DNA from 3 places in the Kitasatospora sp. NPDC114501 genome. Region 2 is predicted to be linked to each of the others. Evidence: predicted binding sites of a transcription regulator. Region 2 holds the regulator's gene; each other region holds the start of a gene.
What was found. The regulator HrcA, encoded in region 2, represses chaperone genes, less so after heat shock. The targets are predictions, from matches to a motif close to TTNGCACTCNGNNNNNCNGAGTGCNAA.

Region 1: a site for HrcA is predicted at 2,715-2,741, ahead of groL (chaperonin GroEL). Genes of this name have one in related genera too.
Region 3: a site for HrcA is predicted at 3,707-3,733, ahead of ACZ7RU_RS35425 (FmdB family zinc ribbon protein). Genes of this name have one in related genera too.

The regions. Positions count from the first base shown of each region.
Region 1 covers NZ_JBVKDS010000018.1:151,885-158,676, forward strand. Annotated here, with positions in the region: gene ACZ7RU_RS30405 (HD domain-containing protein) at 1-456, shown strand, start outside; gene ACZ7RU_RS30410 (hypothetical protein) at 465-821, opposite strand; gene groL (chaperonin GroEL) at 936-2,558, opposite strand; gene ACZ7RU_RS30420 (cold-shock protein) at 2,894-3,097, opposite strand; gene ACZ7RU_RS30425 (MoaD/ThiS family protein) at 3,635-3,913, opposite strand; gene thrC (threonine synthase) at 3,940-5,220, opposite strand; SAM riboswitch class I at 5,237-5,372, opposite strand; gene ACZ7RU_RS30435 (glucosyl-3-phosphoglycerate synthase) at 5,519-6,520, shown strand; gene ACZ7RU_RS30440 (alpha,alpha-trehalose-phosphate synthase (UDP-forming)) at 6,559-6,792, shown strand, end outside.
Region 2 covers NZ_JBVKDS010000001.1:156,491-163,282, reverse strand. Annotated here, with positions in the region: gene ACZ7RU_RS00660 (S41 family peptidase) at 1-294, opposite strand, end outside; gene ACZ7RU_RS00655 (16S rRNA (uracil(1498)-N(3))-methyltransferase) at 425-1,174, opposite strand; gene dnaJ (molecular chaperone DnaJ) at 1,269-2,408, opposite strand; gene hrcA (heat-inducible transcriptional repressor HrcA) at 2,485-3,519, opposite strand; gene htpX (zinc metalloprotease HtpX) at 3,809-4,729, shown strand; gene pspAB (PspA-associated protein PspAB) at 4,766-5,356, shown strand; gene ACZ7RU_RS00630 (contact-dependent growth inhibition system immunity protein) at 5,375-5,770, shown strand; partial or broken gene pspAB (PspA-associated protein PspAB) at 5,848-6,000, shown strand; gene ACZ7RU_RS00620 (DUF3097 domain-containing protein) at 6,032-6,792, shown strand, end outside.
Region 3 covers NZ_JBVKDS010000027.1:40,064-46,855, reverse strand. Annotated here, with positions in the region: gene ACZ7RU_RS35440 (penicillin acylase family protein) at 1-208, opposite strand, end outside; gene ACZ7RU_RS35435 (potassium/proton antiporter) at 448-1,932, shown strand; gene ACZ7RU_RS35430 (MFS transporter) at 2,272-3,618, shown strand; gene ACZ7RU_RS35425 (FmdB family zinc ribbon protein) at 3,745-4,059, shown strand; gene ACZ7RU_RS35420 (hypothetical protein) at 4,359-4,649, shown strand; gene mscL (large conductance mechanosensitive channel protein MscL) at 4,680-5,099, shown strand; gene ACZ7RU_RS35410 (hypothetical protein) at 5,139-5,381, opposite strand; gene ACZ7RU_RS35405 (sigma-70 family RNA polymerase sigma factor) at 5,507-6,478, opposite strand.

The DNA of each region.
Region 1 (6,792 bases), on a different contig from region 2:
CACGCCGCCGACCCGGACGCCGTCCGCCTCGCGGCCTGGTTCCACGACGCCGTCTACCGCCCCGACCGCACCGAGAACGAGGAGCGCAGCGCCGCCCTCGCCGTCCGCGCGCTGACCGCCGCCGGACTGCCCGCCGAACGGGTCGCCGAGGTCGAGCGCCTCGTGCTGCTCACCATCGGCCACGACCCCGCTCCCGGCGACCGCAACGGCGAGGTGCTCTGCGACGCGGACCTCGCCGTCCTCGGCGGCACCCCCGAGGCGTACGCGGCGTACGCGGCCGCCGTCCGCGAGGAGTACGGCTTCGTCCCCGAGCCGGACTTCCGGGCCGGGCGCGCCGCCGTGCTGCGCGCGCTCCTCGCCCTGCCCGCGCTCTACCGCACCGCCGCCGCCCGCGAGCGCTTCACGGCGGCCGCCCACGCCAACCTGACGGCCGAACTCCGGGCACCGACGGCCTGAGGCGCCTCTCAGACGAGCTTCCCCACCGGCGCCACCACCGCGCCCTGCTTGCCGCACACCCAGTGTGGCTCCGGCCCCAGCTCGGGCTCCACGCTCAGCGCGTGCGGGTCCCCGTCGGCCGCGCAGTCGGTGCACAGCGGCCAGCGCCCGTACGCCTCCAGCAGCGCGTCCTGGACGTCCTGGGCGACCAGCCCGAGCACGTACTCGGTGCCGTCCGGCCACTGCTCCAGCCACCAGCGGCGGTGGGTGACGGCCTGTTCCACCAGCGAGACGACGGCGGCGTCCGCCACCTCCCGCGCGGTGAGGTCGGCCAGGATCAGTGCCCGCGCGTTGTGCAGGGCGGTCTCGATGTCGTCGGCAGCCATCCGTCCATCCTCTCCTCAAACTCCCCCGAACGCCGAAACGCCGTGTGGGCGGCCCCCCGAAGGGAGCCGCCCACACGGACGGGGAATCAACCGATCCGATCGAAGCGATCAGGATCAGAAGTCCATGTCACCGCCCGGCATGCCGCCGCCGGCGGCCGCGGCGGCCTTCTCCGGCTTGTCGGCGATGACGGCCTCGGTGGTGAGGAACAGCGCCGCGATGGAGGCGGCGTTCTGCAGCGCGGAGCGGGTGACCTTGGCCGGGTCGATGATGCCCGCGGCGACCAGGTCGACGTACTCGTTGGTGGCGGCGTTCAGGCCGTGACCGGCGGGGAGGTTGCGCACCTTCTCCACCACGACGCCACCCTCCAGGCCGGCGTTGGTCGCGATCTGCTTGATCGGGGCCTCCAGCGCGACCTTGACGATGTTGGCACCGGTGGCCTCGTCGCCCTCCAGCTCCAGCTTGTCGAAGGCGACACCGGCCTGCAGCAGCGCGACGCCACCACCGGCGACGATGCCCTCCTCGACGGCGGCCTTCGCGTTGCGGACGGCGTCCTCGATGCGGTGCTTGCGCTCCTTGAGCTCCACCTCGGTGGCCGCGCCGGCCTTGATGACGGCCACGCCGCCGGCCAGCTTGGCGAGGCGCTCCTGGAGCTTCTCGCGGTCGTAGTCCGAGTCGCTGTTCTCGATCTCGGCGCGGATCTGGTTCACGCGGCCCGCGACCTGCTCGCTGTCGCCGCCACCGTCGACGATGGTGGTCTCGTCCTTGGTGATGACCACCTTGCGGGCGGTGCCCAGCAGGTCGATGCCGGCGTTCTCCAGCTTGAGGCCGACCTCCTCGGAGATCACGGTGCCACCGGTGAGGATGGCGATGTCGCCGAGCATGGCCTTGCGGCGGTCACCGAAGCCCGGGGCCTTGACGGCGACGGACTTGAAGGTGCCACGGATCTTGTTCACGACCAGGGTCGACAGGGCCTCGCCCTCGACGTCCTCGGCGATGATGACCAGCGGCTTGCCGCTCTGCATGACCTTCTCCAGCAGCGGGAGCAGGTCCTTGACCGAGCCGATCTTGGAGTTGGCGATGAGGATGTACGGGTCCTCGAAGCTCGTCTCCATGCGCTCCAGGTCGGTGGCGAAGTACGCGGAGATGTAGCCCTTGTCGAAGCGCATGCCCTCGGTGAGCTCGAGCTCCAGACCGAAGGTGTTGCTCTCCTCGACGGTGATGACGCCTTCCTTGCCGACCTTGTCCATGGCCTCGGCGATCAGCTCGCCGATCTGGGTGTCGGCGGCGGAGATGGAGGCGGTGGAGGCGATCTGCTCCTTGGTCTCCACGTCCTTGGCCTGGGCCAGCAGCTGGTCGGAGACGGCCGCGACGGCCTTCTCGATGCCGCGCTTCAGGGCCATCGGGTTGGCGCCGGCGGCGACGTTGCGCAGACCCTCGCGAACCAGGGCCTGGGCGAGCACGGTGGCGGTGGTGGTGCCGTCACCCGCGACGTCGTCCGTCTTCTTGGCGACCTCCTTGACGAGCTCCGCACCGATCTTCTCGTACGGGTCCTCGAGCTCGATCTCCTTGGCGATGGAGACACCGTCGTTGGTGATCGTGGGGGCGCCCCACTTCTTCTCCAGCACGACGTTGCGGCCCTTGGGGCCGAGCGTGACCTTCACTGCGTCGGCGAGCTGGTTCATGCCACGCTCAAGGCCGCGGCGAGCTTCCTCATCAAAGGCGATGATCTTGGCCATCAGAAGTGGTCCTCCGGGACACGGTCGACTGCTCGGACCAAGGGGTGCCCGCGACGGACGGCCCTGGTGTGCGGGGGTCTTTTCCCCTACCGCTCCCGGGGGCCTCACCGACCCGGTCCGCTGTCACTCTCACGCTGTGAGTGCTAACGCCAATGATTAGCACTCCGGGTGGTCGAGTGCAAGCCCAATCGACGATCCGCGAGCCGCCGCCGGGGCCGCCCCCGGAGCGCTCCGGGAACGCCGACGGGCCCGTACGACACGCGTCGTACGGGCCCGTCGAGAAGCGAGTGGTCACCAGCCGTAGGGCCGCGCCGAGCTCCTGGGGTCGGAAGGCGTCAGCCCGCGGCGCGGACCATGTCCGCCTGCGGGCCCTTCTGTCCCTGAGAGATCTCGAACTCGACCCGCTGGCCCTCCTCGAGGGTGCGGTAGCCGTCCATCTGGATCGCGCTGTAGTGGACGAAGACGTCCGCACCACCGTCGACCGCGATGAAGCCGTAGCCCTTCTCCGCGTTGAACCACTTGACGGTGCCCTGAGCCATTCCGAACTCCCCTAGTGCTGTGCTGGCCCTTCACGCGCCCGCAGGTCGCGGGCCCGGGTTGGTTGAAGGCCGGCCCGGGGAACCCCCCCTGGGCGCAGCCGTGCACGCCGCAACCCTCCGCGCGGGACGCCAGGCGGCTTCCGGTGAGCGGGTGATTGCGTCGACCGCCGCTGAATGTATCCGGACCGACGCCCTCTGCAACAGGGTCAGCCGCTGGTAATTCCATCAAGCCGGCACAGGACAGTACGGGCCGAATCGGAATAAACTCGGCATTCCACGCCGGACATAGCGGACGAATTACTCAAAGGTCTGCGGGAATTCTGACATCCGCCTGACATGTTTCCCGGGCCGGTCCCGGCGGCCGGGCGCCCCCGGGCCGCGCACTGCGGGGGCCGAAAGGGAAACCTTGTTCCCAGCCGAGCGACACTCTACTCCGGTTCGACTCGGAAATATTCCCGCAAGAATGCAAGCGGTCGCCCGTGCATACGGAGAGCGGAATTCCGTACGCGCGGGCGACCGCGGGTTCTCGCGAACGGCTCAGCAGCCGCCGGCCACCGCCGGGATGATCGAGATTCCGGCGCCGTCCCTGATCTCGGTCGCCAGGCCCTCGGCGAAGCGCACGTCGTCGTCGTTCACGTAGACGTTCACGAAGCGGCGCAGCTTGCCGGTGTCGTCCAGGATGCGGGCCGAGATACCCGCGTGGTTCTTCTCCAGGTCGGCGATGACCTCGGCCAGGGTGGCGCCCTCGGCGGTCACCTCGGCGGCGCCGCCGGTGTAGGTGCGCAGGATGGTGGGGATGCGGACGTTGGCGCTCATGACTCTCCTTGCGGGGGACGGGTGGTTCAGGCGGACGCGAGGCCGGCGGCGCGGAACGAGTCCAGCGTCGGGCGGATGACGGCGGTCATCCCGGCGTCTGAGACGGCGTCCAGGGTCTTCAGGCCGTCGCCGGTGTTGATCGCGACGGTCTCCTTGGCCGGGTCCAGCTGTCCGGTCTCGACCAGCTTCTTCAGCACGCCGACGGTCACCCCGCCCGCGGTCTCGGCGAAGATCCCCTCGGTCCGCGCCAGCAGCCGGATCGCCGCCACGACCTCGGCGTCCGTGACGTCCTCGACCGCGCCCCCGGTGCGGCGGGCGATGTCCAGCACGTACGGGCCGTCGGCCGGGTTGCCGATCGCCAGCGACTTGGCGATGGTGTTCGGCCTGACCGGCTTGATCACGTCCCGGCCGGCCTTGAACGCGGCCGACACCGGCGAGCAGCCCTCGGCCTGGGCACCGAAGACCTTGTACGGCCGGTCCTCGACCAGGCCGAGCCTGATCAGTTCCTGGAGCCCCTTGTCGATCTTCGTCAGCTGCGAGCCCGAGGCGATCGGGATCACGATCTGCTCCGGCAGCCGCCAGCCGAGCTGCTCGCAGATCTCGTACGCCAGCGTCTTGGAGCCCTCGCCGTAGTACGGCCGCAGGTTCACGTTGACGAAGCCCCAGCCCTCGCCGGCCGCGTCGCCGATCAGCTCCGAGCAGAAGCGGTTCACGTCGTCGTAGTTGCCCTCGATGCCGACCAGCTCGCCGCCGTACACCCCGGCCATGACGACCTTGCCCTGCTCCAGGTCGTGCGGGATGAACACGCAGGACCGGAACCCGGCCCGGGCCGCCGCCGCCCCCACCGCACCGGCCAGGTTGCCGGTGGAGGAGCAGGACAGCGTGGTGTACCCGAACGCCCGGGCCGCCTCGATCGCGCAGGCGACCACCCGGTCCTTGAACGAGTGGGTCGGGTTCCCGGAGTCGTCCTTGATGTGCAGCTGGGCGGTGAAACCGAGCTCCCGGCCCAGGTTGTCCGCCTTCACCAGCGGGGTCCACCCCGGGTTCAGGTTGGGCTTGGACGCCACGTCGGCCGGAACCGGCAGCAGCGGCGCGTACCGCCAGATGGAGGCCGGACCGGCCTCGATCCGCTTGCGCAGCTCCTCGGCGCCCTCGCTGCCGAACTCGTAGGCGATCTCCAGCGGGCCGAAGCACTCCAGGCAGGCGAAGCTGGGGCCGAGCGGGAAGCGGGTGCCGCACTCGCGACAGGACAGCGCGGCGGCGGGGCCGAGGTCGACGGAGACGGGTGCGGCAGTGTCGATAGCCATGACGGCGAGGCCTCTCTCCTCATCTTCCCCGTGGCGCGGTCGCGACACGGGCCGGAATTGGCACCTGTCCCGCCGGGGCCTGTCGTCGACAGCCGCGCGAGAAGGTTGCCGGGACGTCAACGGGCCGTTCCCTCAGTCCCTCTGGATGAGCTTGTGAAATTGTGGTGGTGCTCAACGGCGACCCCGGCGTGCAAAGGTCCGACCGCTGTACGAAGACTGTATCCGAAGGCGTCAATCCTGAACGGGACCGTCCGCCAAGCGAGATGACACGTCCCACCGACCCGCCGAGGAGACCTCAGTGCCCGCCGAACCGACCCCCGAGCTCCTCCCGCAGGCGGCGTCCTGGCTGCGCCGCCGCTCCTGGAGCGCGGCCGACCGGCCGGTCCGCACCCTCCTCGACGCCAAGCAGCGCACCGGTCGCACGGTCAGCGTGGTGCTCCCCGCCCTGGACGAGGAGGCCACGGTCGGCGACATCGTCCGCACCGTCCGCCGCGAGCTGATGGAACGCCTCCCGCTCGTCGACGAACTCGTCGTCGTGGACTCCGGCTCCACCGACGCCACCGCCGCCGTCGCCGCCGAGGCCGGCGCCCGGGTGGAACACCGCGACCTGATCCTCCCCCGCCTGCCCGCCGTCCCCGGCAAGGGCGAGGTGCTCTGGCGCTCGCTGCTGGTCACCCACGGCGACATCGTCTGCTTCGTCGACGCCGACCTGCGCGAGTTCGACCCGGCCTTCGTCACCGGCATCGTCGGCCCGCTGCTGACCGACGAGTCCATCCAGCTGGTCAAGGCCATGTACGACCGCCCGCTGGAGTCGGAGGGCGCCGTGCTGCCCGCCGGCGGCGGCCGGGTCACCGAACTCGTCGCCCGCCCCCTGCTCAACCTCCACTGGCCGGAGCTCGCCGGGTTCGTCCAGCCCCTCGGCGGCGAGTACGCGGCCCGCCGCTCACTGCTCGAACGGCTGCCCTTCCCCACCGGCTACGGCGTCGAACTCGGTCTGCTGGTCGACGCCCTGGAACTGGCCGGACTGGACGCCCTGGCCCAGGTGGACGTCGGCGTCCGGCACCACCGCCACCAGGACGGCCAGGCCCTCGGCCGGATGGCCGCCACCATCTACCGGACCGCCCTGGAACGCCTCGACCGCACCCACCGCCTGAAGGCCTCCGCCGACCTCGTCCACCCCCATCTCACCCAGTTCACCCGACACCCGGAAACCCGCGCGTTCACCGCCCACACCCACCCGGTGACCGCCCTGGAACGCCCCCCGATGCACACCGTCCCCGAATACGCGACCCGCCACTGACGGGTTTGCCACGCCGAACCCCAGGCAACATCCCAACCATGGGCGATCTCACGACCAACCGTTCGAGCGACACGGGCACCGCCTCCGTCCTGGTGGCCTCCAACCGGGGACCGGTGTCCTTCAGCACCGCCGACGACGGCACGCTGACCCTGCGCCGGGGTGGCGGCGGCCTGGTCTCCGGCCTGTCCGCCATCGAGGACCCGAACGCCGTCTGGGTCTGCGCCGCCCTCAGCGACTCCGACCGCAGAGCCGCCGCGGAGGCGCCCCGCGGC
Region 2 (6,792 bases):
CACCCGGGTCTGGTGGCTGCCCCAGTGGGTGAGCCGGCGCGACGGGCCGCCGTCCACCGGCACCACGTGCACCTCCGGGGCGCCGTCCCGGGTGGAGGTGAAGGCGAGGTGCCGCCCGTCCGGGGAGAACCTCGGGTGGTGGACCGGCAGGTGGTCCGCCGTCAGCCGCCAGGCCCGGCCGCCGTCCAGCGGGGCGAGCCAGAGGTCGTCCTCGGCGACGAAGGCGACCAGGTCGCCGTGCAGGTGGGGATGGCGCAGGTAGGCGCCGGCCGGGGTGCTCAGGGAGTCCGTCACCCGGCCAGCCTAGGCAGCCGCGCGTACGGGCCGCGCCGTTTTCGGCAGACTCCCGGCGCCGCCCGCGGACGGTCGTGACGCGCTCGCGCCGGGCGCCGTCCCGGGCGCCCTGAGCGCCCTCCGGGCGCCGTCAGGACCAGCGGCCGGTGCGCCCGAGCAGCAGTGCGCCGGCGGCCACCCCGGCGGTGGAGGTGCGCAGCACCGAGGGGCCCAGCCGGTACGGCGCGGCGCCCGCCTCGGCGAAGGCGGCCAGCTCCTCCGGGGAGACCCCGCCCTCGGGGCCGACCACCAGGACGATGTCCCCGGTCTCCGGCAGCCCGGCGTGCGCCAGCGGCTCGGCGCCCTCCTCGTGCAGCACGGCGGCGAACGCGGCCTGCGCCAGGACGGGGACCAGCTGCCGGGTGGTCATGACGTCCCGGACCAGGGGGAAGCGCAGCCGGCGGGACTGCTTGCCCGCCTCCCGGGCGGTGGCCCGCCACTTGGCGAGGGCCTTGCCGCCGCGCTCGCCCTTCCACTGGGTGATGCAGCGCGAGGCGGACCACGGGATCACCACGTCTACGCCGACCTCGGTCATGGTCTCCACGGCCAGCTCGCCGCGGTCGCCCTTGGGCAGCGCCTGGACGACCACGATCCGCGGCGCGGGCGCCGGCTCCCGGCGCACGGCCGCGACCGCCACGTCGATCTCGTCCTTGCCGAGCACCTCGGCGACCGTGCCGTCCACGCCGAGCCCCAGCCCGTCGGCCAGGGTCACCGCCTCGCCCGGCTGCAACCGCTTCACCGCGGCCGCGTGCCGCCCCTCCGGGCCGTCCAGGCGCACCACGGCCCCGGGGACGGCGGCGGCGATCAGCTCGGTCTCGACGAAGAAGACGGGCGCGGTCATGGCGGGGACCTTTCCAGGAGGGGCCTGCGGCCGGAGGGGGGAAACACGGGAGGGGTGCCGGGGGCTCAACCCCCCGGCACCCCTCCGCCGACGGCTACCGGCCGTTGAAGGCGTCCTTCAGCCGGGAGAACAGGCCCTGCTGGCCCGGCGCGAACTGGCCGGACGGCCGCTCCTCGCCGCGCAGCACCGCGAGGCGGCGCAGCAGGTCCTCCTGCTCGGCGTCGAGCTTGCTGGGCGTCTTCACCTCGACGTGCACTATCAGGTCGCCCCGGCCGCCGCCGCGCAGGTGGGTGATGCCCCGGCCGTGCAGCGGGATCGACTGGCCGGACTGGGTGCCGGGCCGGATGTCGACCTCCTCCAGGCCGTCCAGGGTCTGCAACGGCACCTGGGTGCCGAGCGCGGCCGCCGTCATCGGGATGGTGACGGTGCAGTGCAGGTCGTCCCCGCGCCGCTGGAAGATGTTGTGGCTGGTCTCGGCGATCTCCACGTACAGGTCGCCGGCCGGGCCGCCGCCGGGGCCGACCTCGCCCTCGCCGGCCAGCTGGATCCGGGTGCCGTTGTCGACACCGGCCGGGATCTTGACGGTCAGGGTGCGCCGGGCGCGGACCCGGCCGTCGCCGGCGCACTCCGGGCACGGGGTCGGCACGACGGTGCCGAAGCCCTGGCACTGCGGGCAGGGACGGGAGGTCATGACCTGGCCCAGGAAGGACCGGGTGACCTGGGAGACCTCGCCCTTGCCGCGGCACATGTCACAGGTCTGCGCCGAGGTGCCGGGGGCCGCGCCCTCGCCACTGCAGGTGGTGCAGGTGACGGCGGTGTCGACCTGGAGCTCCTTGGTGGTGCCGAAGGCGGCCTCCTCCAGGGTGATCTCCAGCCGGATCATGGCGTCCTGGCCGCGGCGGGTGCGCGAGCGCGGGCCGCGCTGGCCGGCCGCGGCGCCGAAGAAGGCGTCCATGATGTCGGAGAAGCCGAAGCCGGCCGCGCCGGCCCCGAAGCCGCCCGCTCCGCCGCCGCCCGGGGACAGCGGGTCCCCGCCGAGGTCGTAGACCTGGCGCTTCTGCGGATCGGAGAGCACCTCGTAGGCGGCGTTGATCTCCTTGAACCGCTCCTGCGTCTTCGGGTCCGGGTTGACGTCCGGGTGCAGTTCGCGTGCCAGGCGCCGGAACGCCTTCTTGATCTCGTCCTGCCCCGCATCCCGTCGGACGCCGAGTACCGCGTAGTAGTCCGTGGCCACCAAATGCTCCGCTTGTTCCGCCTGTAGTAGTGCTGCGACTGGATGAGCACCATCAGATCCGACGGTGCTCCTTGTGCTAGGACTCGGCCAGGATCTGACCCACGTACCGCGCCACCGCTCGCACCGCCCCCATTGTGCCCGGATAGTCCATCCGGGTCGGACCGATCACACCCAGTTTCGCCACGCTCTCGTCGCCCGAACCGTAGCCGACCGAGACGACCGAGGTGGAAGTCAGCCCCTCGTAGGCGTTCTCCCGCCCGATCCGGACCGTCATCGCGGCGTCCGCGGTCTCACCCAGGAGGCGGAGCAGGACGACCTGCTCCTCCAGGGCCTCCAGCACCGGCTGGATGGAGAGCGGGAAGTCGTGCCCGAAGCGGGTCAGGTTGGCCGTGCCGGCCAGCATGATCCGCTCCTCGTTCTGCTCGGCGAGCGTTTCGAACAGGGTCGCCAGGACCGTGCTGACGGTCGGCCGGTCGGCCTGCTCGAAGTGCGCCGGCAGCTCCTCCAGCAGCCCGGGGACCTCCGGGAGGCGCCGGCCGGCGGCTCTCGCGTTGATCCGGGCCCGGAGGTCCGCCAGCACCGTCTCGCCGACCGGGCCCGGGCAGTCGACCATCCGCTGCTCGACCCGGCCGGTGTTGGTGATCAGGACCAGCATGACCTTCGCCGGGGCGAGCGCCACCAGCTCGATGTGCCGGACGGTGGAGCGCGTCAACGAGGGGTACTGCACCACCGCGACCTGCCGGGTCAGCTGGGCGAGCAGCCGCACCGTGCGGGCGACCACGTCGTCCAGGTCGACCGCGCCGTCCAGGAAGTGCCGGATGGCCCGGCGCTCGGGGGCGCTCATCGGCTTGATCTCGGCGAGCTTGTCGACGAAGAGGCGGTACCCCTTGTCGGTCGGGATCCGGCCCGCGCTGGTGTGCGGCTGGTGGATGTAACCCTCCTCCTCCAGCGCCGCCATGTCGTTGCGGACGGTCGCCGGCGAGACCCCGAGGTTGTGCCGTTCCACCAGGGCCTTGGAGCCGACCGGCTCCTCGGTGCCCACGTAGTCCTGCACGATCGCGCGGAGCACGGCGAGCTTGCGTTCGTCGAGCTGGCGGACCTCACCGGCCATGGGGCACGCACCTCCGTCTTCGCACGTTGTCCGACTGTGTCCCTCGTTGCTGCGGGCCGCTCCGGGAGGCCCTCGGTCTTGGCACTCTGAACTCGCGAGTGCCAGAACCGTACCTGCCAGTGTAAGGCCCGGGTCCTACGGCAGGAACGGCCCGACCGGGGTGATCCTCCCCGCAGTTCCGCCCACGGCCCGCGAGGGCCCCGCGGTTCGATCCTCCCGACGCCGGGGTGGTGCCGGGAGGCCGTCCGGGTGGCAGCATCGAAGGCGACGGCGAACGGAGGAGCAAGCGATGTCGAGCTCGGGCCAGCACAACCGTTTCGCACCCGACCGCGGCCTGACCGGCCGCATGGTCGCCACGATGTTCGTGATCGGGCTGCTGTACGTCGGTTTCACGGGCCTGCTGATCGCGCTGATGCGCGGCGCCTGGCCGCTGATCGTACTGATCTCCGGCGGGCTGTTCGTGGCCCAGTTCTGGTTCAGCGACCGGATCACCGAGCGGGCGATGGGCGCCCACCGGGTGTCCCCCGAGGAGTTCCCCCAGCTGCACGGCACCGTCGACCGGCTCTGTGCCCTGGCCGACATGCCCAAGCCCCGGGTGGCGGTCGCCGACAACGACATGCCGAACGCCTTCGCCACCGGCCGCAACCCGCAGAACGCGGTGGTCTGCGTGACCACCGGGCTGCTGCGCCGGCTGGAGCCGGAGGAACTGGAGGGCGTCCTCGCGCACGAGCTGTCGCACGTCGCGCACCGGGACGTCGCGGTGATGACGATCGCCGGCTTCCTCGGCGTCCTCGCCGGGGCGATGACCCGGATCGCCGTGTACGGCGGGTTCATGGGCGGCGGGCGCAACAACAACGACCAGAACGCGGCCGTCCTGGCACTGATCATCCCGCTGGTGTCGATGGTCGTCTACGCGGTCAGCTTCCTGCTCACCCGGCTGCTGTCCCGCTACCGCGAGCTGGCCGCGGACCGGGCCGCCGCCCAGCTCACCGGCCGGCCCAGCGCGCTGGCCTCCGCGCTCACCAAGGTGACCGGGCAGATCGCGGCCATCCCCAGCAAGGACCTGCGCCAGGCCCAGCCGTACAACGCCTTCTACTTCGCCCCCGCGCTGAGCGCCCGGGAGACCGCCTCGCAGCTGCTGTCCACCCACCCGAGCCTGGAGAAGCGGCTGGAGCAGCTGGCGAGGATCTCCGGGCAGCTCGGCCGCTGACCCCGCCCGACGAGTTTCCGACCCGAGAGGACCGCCGTGGGAATCCTGGACGCCCTGTTCGGCCGCACCAAGCCCGTCAGGCCCGACCTCGACCAGCTGTTCGGCGTGCCGTCCGCCGCGCTCACCCTGGAGGCCGGGGCCGGGTTCACCCCCACCGGGCTCGGCTCGGTCTGCTTCGCGGCCGTCGAGGGCGCGGCCTTCGTCCAGGTCGAGCAGCAGGTCCGGGCGCTACTGGACGCCGACACCGGGCGCGGCGGCGTCCCGGTGGAGGCCTCCAAGGACGCCTACGGCTACTCCTGGCTGCTCGCCCGGCACCGGCCCGAGGAGCTGCCGGAGCTGGTGAACGACCTGCACGCGGTCAACAGCGAGCTGGAGGCGAACGGCTTCGGGCCGCAGCTGCTCTGCTCGCTGGTCGCCTTCCGGAACCCGGAGGGGCAGCCGCTGGCCCTGGTCTACCTGTACAAGCGCGGGACCTTCTACCCGCTGTGTATACGCCCTGGCGGCCAGGAGAAGCGGAACAACCCTCTGGAGATCGAGATCTCCAACATGCTCAAGAACGATCTTCGCATCGAACCAGACTTGAGCCGCTGGTTCCCCCTGTGGGGTGCACCGGGCATAGAGGCGTGAGCGTGGGACGATCCCTCGGTGACTCGACTCGTGAACCGTGACCGGTCCCTTGAGGAGCTTGAACGCGATCGTTGGCCGGCTCCATCGGGCGACGAGAGCCGTCTTGTGGCAACCGTGTACTCGCTTCGCCGTAAGCCGATTGGCGAGCTGAACGTCGAGGACCTGCGCCTGCTGATCAGACAGGACGTGGGTCTTTCCTACCTCTTGCCGCTGGCATTGGAGGTGCTCCGGGATGACCCGATGGCCGAGGGTGAGATGTACGCCGGCGATCTGCTGGCCGCCGTACTCACCAGGAGTCCCGAGACCTGGAGCGACTCACCCGAACTCGGACATGAGCTTCGTCTGATCGTCTCGCAGCTGAGCGATCTCACACCGTCCCTGAAACAAGCGGTAGAGCGCTTCCGCGCCCTGTAGGCCACCGCCAGGGCTCCGCCAGCGCTTGTGAGGTGCAGCGATCTTCGAGCTGCGTACAGGTACAAGGGTCAAACTGGGGGACGTTCTACCCCTTCGCCCCGGTGCCCGGTGGCGGGGAGAAGCGCAACAGCCCGCTGGAACTGCAGGTCAACGCGATGCTGGGGAACGACCTGCGGCTGGAGAAGGACCTCGGCCGCTGGTTCCCGGTCTGGGGCGCGCCGGGCCTCTGACGGGCCGTCCGCCGTCCCTATGATCACCCGTATGCGCAGCCGCCAGTACGGACCCGACCTGACCCCGCCGTGGAAGAAGCAGCAGCCCGCCCCGGAGGTGCCCGCCGAGCGGGACCTGGTGGTCGAGGAGGCGGCGACCGGCTTCTGCGGGGCGGTGGTGCGCTGCGAGAAGACCGCCGAGGGGTTCACCGTCACCCTGGAGGACCGGTTCGGCAAGCACCGGGTGTTCCCGCTGGTGCCGCGCGGCTTCCTGCTGGAGGGCAGGGCCGTCACCCTGGTCCGCCCGGCCGGCCCGGCGGCGCCCCGCACCCCGGGCCGTACCGCCTCGGGCTCGGTCGCCGTCCCCGGCGCCCGCGCCCGGGTCGCCCGCGAGTCGCGGATCTACGTCGAGGGGCGGCACGACGCCGAGCTGGTCGAGCGGGTCTGGGGCGACGACCTGCGGATCGAGGGCGTGGTCGTCGAGTACCTGCGCGGCATCGACGACCTGCCCGCGATCGTCGCCGACTTCGCCCCCGGCCCGGGCCGGCGCCTCGGCGTCCTGGTCGACCACCTGCTCCCCGGCACCAAGGAGCACCGCATCGCCGCCCAGGTCACCGGCGAGTCCGTGCTGGTCGTCGGCCACCCCTACATCGACATCTGGCAGGCCGTGAAGCCGTCGAGCGTCGGCATCCCCGCCTGGCCCGCCGTTCCGAGGGGCGAGGACTGGAAGGAGGGCACCTGCCGCCGCCTCGGCTGGCCGGTGGACGCCCCGGCGGCCTGGAAGCACATCCTGTCGAAGGTGAACTCCTACAA
Region 3 (6,792 bases), on a different contig from region 2:
CGTACAGCTGCGGGATGCCGTTGGCGTCCCGCTTGACGTCGACGGGGGCGCTCAGGCCCGCCACCTTGACACTGCCGTCGACCTCCGGGAAGGAGGCGCGGACCGCGGAGACCCCGCGGTAGCCGCCGTAGCCGGCACCGGCCACCAGCAGCACGACCAGCACGATCACGATCAGACGGGCGCGCCGGAACTTCTTCGAGCGGGGCATCTGGGTCCTTGCGGTCCTGACTTCGGGGCGGGCGGGCGTGTCCAGGGCCTGCGGCCGTGACAGGGCACCACATTAGGCCGAGTCGGCCGGGCACCGTGAACGGGGGACCAAGCTAAAGATATGGCAAAATGTTAGACTGCGTAACGATCCGCAAGGGGAGCATTGACGACTTCTTAACGGGTCACCCCACAGCACCACCAGACACCCCGTCCGCCCCTGCCTGCCCGAGGTGCCCCTGCGTGAACGTCTCCCATCTGAACCAGCTCCTGCTTGAGTCCTCCGTGATCCTGCTGTTCGCGGTGGGCGCCGTCCGCCTCTCCACCCGATCAGGGCTGCCCAGCCTGCTGATCTACCTGGGGATCGGCGTGGCGTTGGGCCAGAACGGGATCGGCATCACCTTCAACAACGCCGAGCTCACCCAGGTGCTCGGCTACGCGGCACTCGTGGTGATCCTCGCCGAGGGCGGCCTCAAGACCAGCTGGCGGGAGATCAAGCCGGTGATGCCGGCCGCGACGGTGCTCGCCACCGTCGGCGTCGGCGTCAGCGTGTTCGCCACCGCGGCCGGCGCCCACTGGCTGGTCGGCCTGGACTGGCGGACCTCACTGCTGCTCGGCGCCATCGTCTCCTCGACCGACGCGGCCGCCGTCTTCTCGGTGCTGCGGATGGTCCCGCTGCCGCACCGGCTCACCGGCCTGCTGGAGGCCGAGTCCGGCTTCAACGACGCGCCCGTGGTCATCCTGGTCGTCGCCTTCGCCACCACCGGGGAACTGGACTCCTGGTACGTCCTGATCGCCACGATCATCGCCGAGCTGGCGATCGGCGCCGCGGTCGGCCTGGCCGTCGGCCGGATCGGCGCGTACGGGCTCAAGCACGTCGCGCTGCCCTCCTCGGGCCTCTACCCGATCGCCGTGATGGCGCTCACCGTGCTCGCGTACGCCGGCGGCGCGCTGCTGCACGGCTCCGGCTTCCTCGCCGTCTACATCAGCGCGGTGATCCTCGGGAACTCCAAGCTGCCGCACGGCCCGGCCGTCCGGGGCTTCGCCGACGGGCTGGCCTGGATCGGGCAGATCGGCATGTTCGTCCTGCTCGGGCTGCTCGTCACGCCCGAGACCATGGGCGACGCGGTGGTGCCCGCGCTGGTGGTGGGCGGGGTGCTGGTGTTCGTGGCCCGACCGCTCTCGGTGATGGCCTCGCTGACCCCGTTCAAGGTGGCGGCCCGCGAGCAGGCGCTGCTGAGCTGGGCCGGGCTGCGCGGGGCGGTGCCCATCGTGCTGGCCACCATCCCGGTGGTGTCGAACACGCACCGGGCCGAGGACGTCTTCAACATCGTCTTCATCCTGGTCGTGGTCTTCACCCTGCTCCAGGGGCCGACCCTGCCGTGGGTGGCCAAGCGGCTGCGGATCGACGAGGGCGACATGGGCCAGGACCTGGGCATCGAGTCCGCCCCGCTGGAGAAGCTGCACGGGCACCTGCTGTCCGTCGCCCTCTCCCCCACCTCGAAGATGTCGGGCGTGGAGATCAGCGAGCTGCGGCTGCCCAAGGGGGCGGCGGTCACCCTGGTCGTGCGCGAGGGGAACTCCTTCGTGCCGGACAAGGCGACGGTGCTGCGCGGCGGGGACGAGCTGCTGGTGGTCACCACCGACGAGGTCGGCGAGGCGGCGGAGCGGCGGCTGCGGGCCGTGGACAGGGGCGGCAAGCTCGCGGGGTGGCTGAACGGGCGGTGACGGGAGCGGTGACGGCGGGCCCTCCGCGGGCGGTGTGCCGGGGAGGGCCGGCGGGCCGGGACGGCCGGCCGGGAGGGCCGGCGGGTCGGGAGGGCTGGCGCCGTCTACGCGCGTAACTGTATGCTGGTTCGACCACGTCGTATAGACACCGCTAGACCACCCCCAGCATCTGCCTGACGCAGAGTTGGCGCGACCGCTCGGCGGCCGCGGTCCGGCCCCCGGCCAGCACGCCGGACCGACCCGGTATCTACCCCGGTCGACGCGCGAGAGGACGACTCTCGGCGCCGTCGGGGCTCCACCATGCCCTGCCGCGCTACCAGGCAGCAGGAAGGACCGACCGTGACGGCGCGCCGAACGGTCGACACCGCCGCGGACCACGCGGCCACCCCCGCAGCTCCGGCCCCCGCCCGCGTCGGGTACGGCGAGCTGCTGCGCACGCCCGGGGCCTGGACGTTCCTGTCCCCCGCCCTCGTCGCGCGACTGCCGTACGCGATGCTCAGCATGGGCATCCTGCTGCTCGTCACGCAGACCCACGGCTCGTACGGCACCGCCGGTACGGTCACCGCGGTCGCCGCCGTCGCCCAGGCCCTGATCGGGCCGCAGACCGGGCGGCTCGCCGACCGTTACGGCCAGGCCGCGGTGCTCGTCCCGACCGTCCTGGTGCACGCGGCCTCGGTCGGCGCGCTGATCGCGCTCGCGCTCGGCCACGCGCCCGCCTGGAGCCTGTTCCTGGCCGCCGTCCCGGCCGGGGCGAGCGTGCCGCAGGTCGGCGCGATGGTCCGGGCCCGCTGGGTGGCCAGGTTCACCGCGGACGGTGCCTCCGAGTCCTCCGCGGCCCGGGTGAGCACCGCCTTCGCCTTCGAGTCCGTGACGGACGAGTTCACCTTCGTGATCGGCCCGATCCTGGCCTCCGGCATCGCCGCCCTCGCCAACCCGGCGACCGCCCTGGTCGCCGAGGCCGCGCTGACCCTCGTCGGCGGCCTGGCCTTCGCCGCCCAGCGGGGCACCGCCCCCGCCCGGATCGTGCCGCAGCCCGGCACCAAGCGGGCCTCGGCGCTCGCCTCCCCGGGCGTCCGACTGCTCGCCGGGACCTTCCTCGGGGTCGGCGCGGTCTTCGGCGGCATGCAGGTCTCGGTGAACGCCTTCGCCGACTCGGTCGGACAGCACGACGCCGGCGGCACCGTGTACGGGATCTTCGCCGGCGGCTCGATGCTGGCCGGCGTGCTGTACGGCGTGATCGCCTGGCGTCGGCCGGTGCAGCAGCGGATGCTGATCAGCTACGCGCTGCTGGTGCTGGGCTGCTCGGTGCTGTGGGCGATGCCGAACCTGGTCGCGCTGACCGTCGCCGGGCTGGTCTGCGGGCTGGCCATCGCGCCGACCCTGATCAGCGGCTACACCCTGGTCGAGACGCTGGTCGCGGACGGCGCCAAGACGGAGGCCTTCACCTGGCTGACCGGCGCCATCGGGCTGGGCCTGGCCGTCGGCTCGATGGCGGCGGGCCAGCTGATCGACGGGCACGGGCCCTCGACCGGGTTCCTGGTTCCGGTGGCCGGAGCCGGGCTGGGGCTGGTCGCGCTGTTCTCGCTGCGGCACCTGCTGGTGGCGCCCGAGGAGGGGGCCGGCGTCGGTGCGCGGACCGCGGAGAGCGGGCGCACGATGCAGCTGGCGGGCGTCACCGAGGGCTGAGCGGACGGTGACCGGCGGGCGTTCCGGGGCCGATCTCACACCGGGGTCGCTGGACTGTTCCAGCGGAATGCCGCATCATTGACCATCGTTAGCACTCATCAGGCGAGAGTGCCAGGAGGAAGACAAGTGCCCACGTACCAGTACCAGTGCACCGAGTGCGGCAACGGCCTGGAGGCGGTGCAGAAGTTCACCGACGAGGCGCTGACCACGTGCCCCGACTGCCAGGGACGGCTCCGCAAGGTCTTCTCGGCCGTGGGTGTCGTGTTCAAGGGCTCCGGCTTCTACCGGACCGACAGCCGCTCCTCCTCCAGCAGCTCGGTGAGCTCCGGATCGTCGTCGACCACCTCGACGTCGTCCGCCGCGTCCACGCCCTCCTCGACGTCGTCGAGCTCGGGCTCCTCGGCCCCGGCCTCGTCCAGCCCGGCTCCGGCCGCGAGCTGACCTCGGCGCCGGGCACCGGCCCGGACGGACCGCAGACCTCGGAAAGGCCCGTCGGCCCCGCTTCCACGCGGGGACGGCGGGCCTTTCCGCGCTCCCGTCCCGGGCGCGGGCTGCCACGTCTTGACTCCTCCTGTCTTCTCAGATGGGTCGGAATCACCCGGACGAGGGAGTGGAGTCATCCCCAGGGCGGGGTTTTCCACAGGCCTGGGGAAAGCGCTTTCCGACGAAGCCGGAAACGCTCATCGTGTGGGCATCCGGTCCGCGAGGGGCCGGTCCGCCGACCGTCCGGAGGTGCGTCGATGACGACCGCGAGCTTCTCCTTCCCCCTGCCACTGCCACTGCCGTTGCCCGCGCCCGCCGTGCCGCCCCGGCAGGAGCTGCCGAGCTTCCCGCCGATCCGGCGCGGGTGCGGCGGCTGGCACCGCTGGCGCAGCGCGGTGCGGCGGCGGGCCGGGGTGCCGGTCCTGGTGCTGCTCGCGGTGGCGGCGGCACTGGCGCTGGGGCCCGCACGGGCCGGGCTGCCGCCGCCCCAGGGCGGCGCACTGGGCCGGACGGGTTGTCAATCCGGGGCTGCGGAAGATCACCCGTAACCGGAGGGCGACTTCGTCGTTCGAGGCGGCATGAAGGGCTTCAAGGAATTCCTGCTGCGTGGAAATGTCGTCGAACTCGCCGTGGCCGTGGTCATCGGCGCGGCTTTCACCAACATCGTCAACGCCTTCGTCAAAGGCGTGATCAATCCGATCGTCGGCGTGTTCGGGACGAAGGACCTCGCGTCCTACAGTTCCTGCCTCAAGGGGCCCTGCGAGGTGAGCCCGACCGGTGAGGTCACGTCCGGAATCCTCATTCTCTGGGGATCGGTGCTCAGCGCCGCACTCCAGTTCCTGATCACCGCGGCGGTCGTCTACTTCGTTCTGATCGTGCCCATGAACAAGCTGGCGGCCCGCCGCAAGTCCGACGTCGAGAAGGCGGCGGAACTCGAGGCCAAGGAGGTCAAGCTGCTGACCGAGATCCGCGACGCGCTGGTCGCGCCGCTGCGCTGACCGGCGGGCGCCACGCCCCCGGTCCCCGCTCCCCGCTCCTCAGTCCCCGTGGTGCGGCGGGCGCTGGCTCAGGTACCAGTCCAGCCCCCGTCCACCGCTCTCCCCCGCTCCGGGGCGTCCCCCGCCCCAGCCCGCGTCGGTGTCGTCCCCGGACTGCTGGTCCAACGGGTCCCGGAAGACCAGTCGGGCCTTGGCGGCCGCGGCCTTCCCGGGCTCCTGCGCCCGGCCCCGGTCCCGCACCTGGCGACGGTCCTCTTCCTGTCCCTGTCCCTGCTCGCTCACGCTGTCCACTCCGTCCGTTCGTCCGTCCCCTCCAGCCTAAGAGCCCTTGGCACGCCTCGGGCCCCGGTGCGGAGCGCTCCGCGCCAGGGCCCGGATGAGGGCTCGGCCAGGGGCCGGCTGGTCCGTCAGGCGGCTTCGAAGCCCGCGTGGTCCGCGATCTTCTTCAGCTCGGCCAGCGCGTGCTTCTCGATCTGCCGGATCCGCTCACGGGTGAGACCGTGCTGCTTGCCCACCTCGGTGAGGGTGCGCTCGCGGCCGTCCTCCATCCCGTAGCGGGAGCGGATGATCGAGGCGGTGCGGTCGTCCAACCGCCCGATCAGGTCGTCCAGTTCCTCACGGCGGAGCATGACCATCACGGCGTCCTCGGGGGACGTGGCCCCGGTGTCCTCGACGAGGTCACCGAACTGGGTCTCGCCCTCGTCGTCGACCGACATGTTGAGGCTGACCGGGTCCCTCGCCCAGTCCAGCACGTCCTTGATCCGGGCCTCGGTGGTGTCCAGCTCAGCCGCGATCTCGGCCGGCTCCGCCTCGCGGCCCAGCTCCTTGGACTTCTCCCGCTGCACCCGCCGGATCCGCCCCAGCTCCTCCACGAGGTGCACGGGCAGCCGGATGGTGCGGGACTGGTCGGCGATGGACCGGGTGATCGCCTGCCGGATCCACCACGTCGCGTACGTGGAGAACTTGAAGCCCTTGGCGTAGTCGAACTTCTCGACCGCGCGCACCAGGCCGGCGTTGCCCTCCTGGATGAGGTCCAGCAGCGGCAGGCCGCTGCGCGGGTAGCGACGGGCGACGGCGACCACGAGCCGGAGGTTGGAGCGGATGAAGACGTCCTTGGCGCGCTCGGCGTCGGCGGCTATCGCCTCCAGCTCCTCGCGCGTGACGCCGTCGGGGAGTCCGCCCTCCTCCAGCAGGTGCTGGGCGTACACGCCGGCCTCGATCCGCAGCGAGAGCTCGACCTCCTCGGCGGCATCGAGCAGGGGCGTCCTGGCGATCTCGTCGAGGTACATGCCGACCAGGTCGCGGTCGGCCTCGAGGTTGGTCGGGCGGGCCGCGCGACTCCGGTCGGCCCTGTCGCGAACGACGGCACGGGTGGCCATGCTTGCTCCCTTTGCTGGTGTTGCCGAGGTCTGCCTGCCTGCCTCGTGAGGGCAAGAAGTGCGGGCCCTGGGGCCTCACACGTAACGATCCAACGAACATAATCCGGACAACATTCCCAAGTCACTCAGATTCTTCCCGGTGATGCAGTATGCTGCCGGTTTTCACCCCGGTTCTGGACACTGGGTGACCGGCCGGACACGTCCCGTGCCATCGGGCGACCGATTCGGGAGCGATTTCTTCACCCGGCCCACACCCGGCCACCGCCTATCCGTTGAACCCGCGAACGGCCGCCGACGTTCCCCGGGCGCGCCGA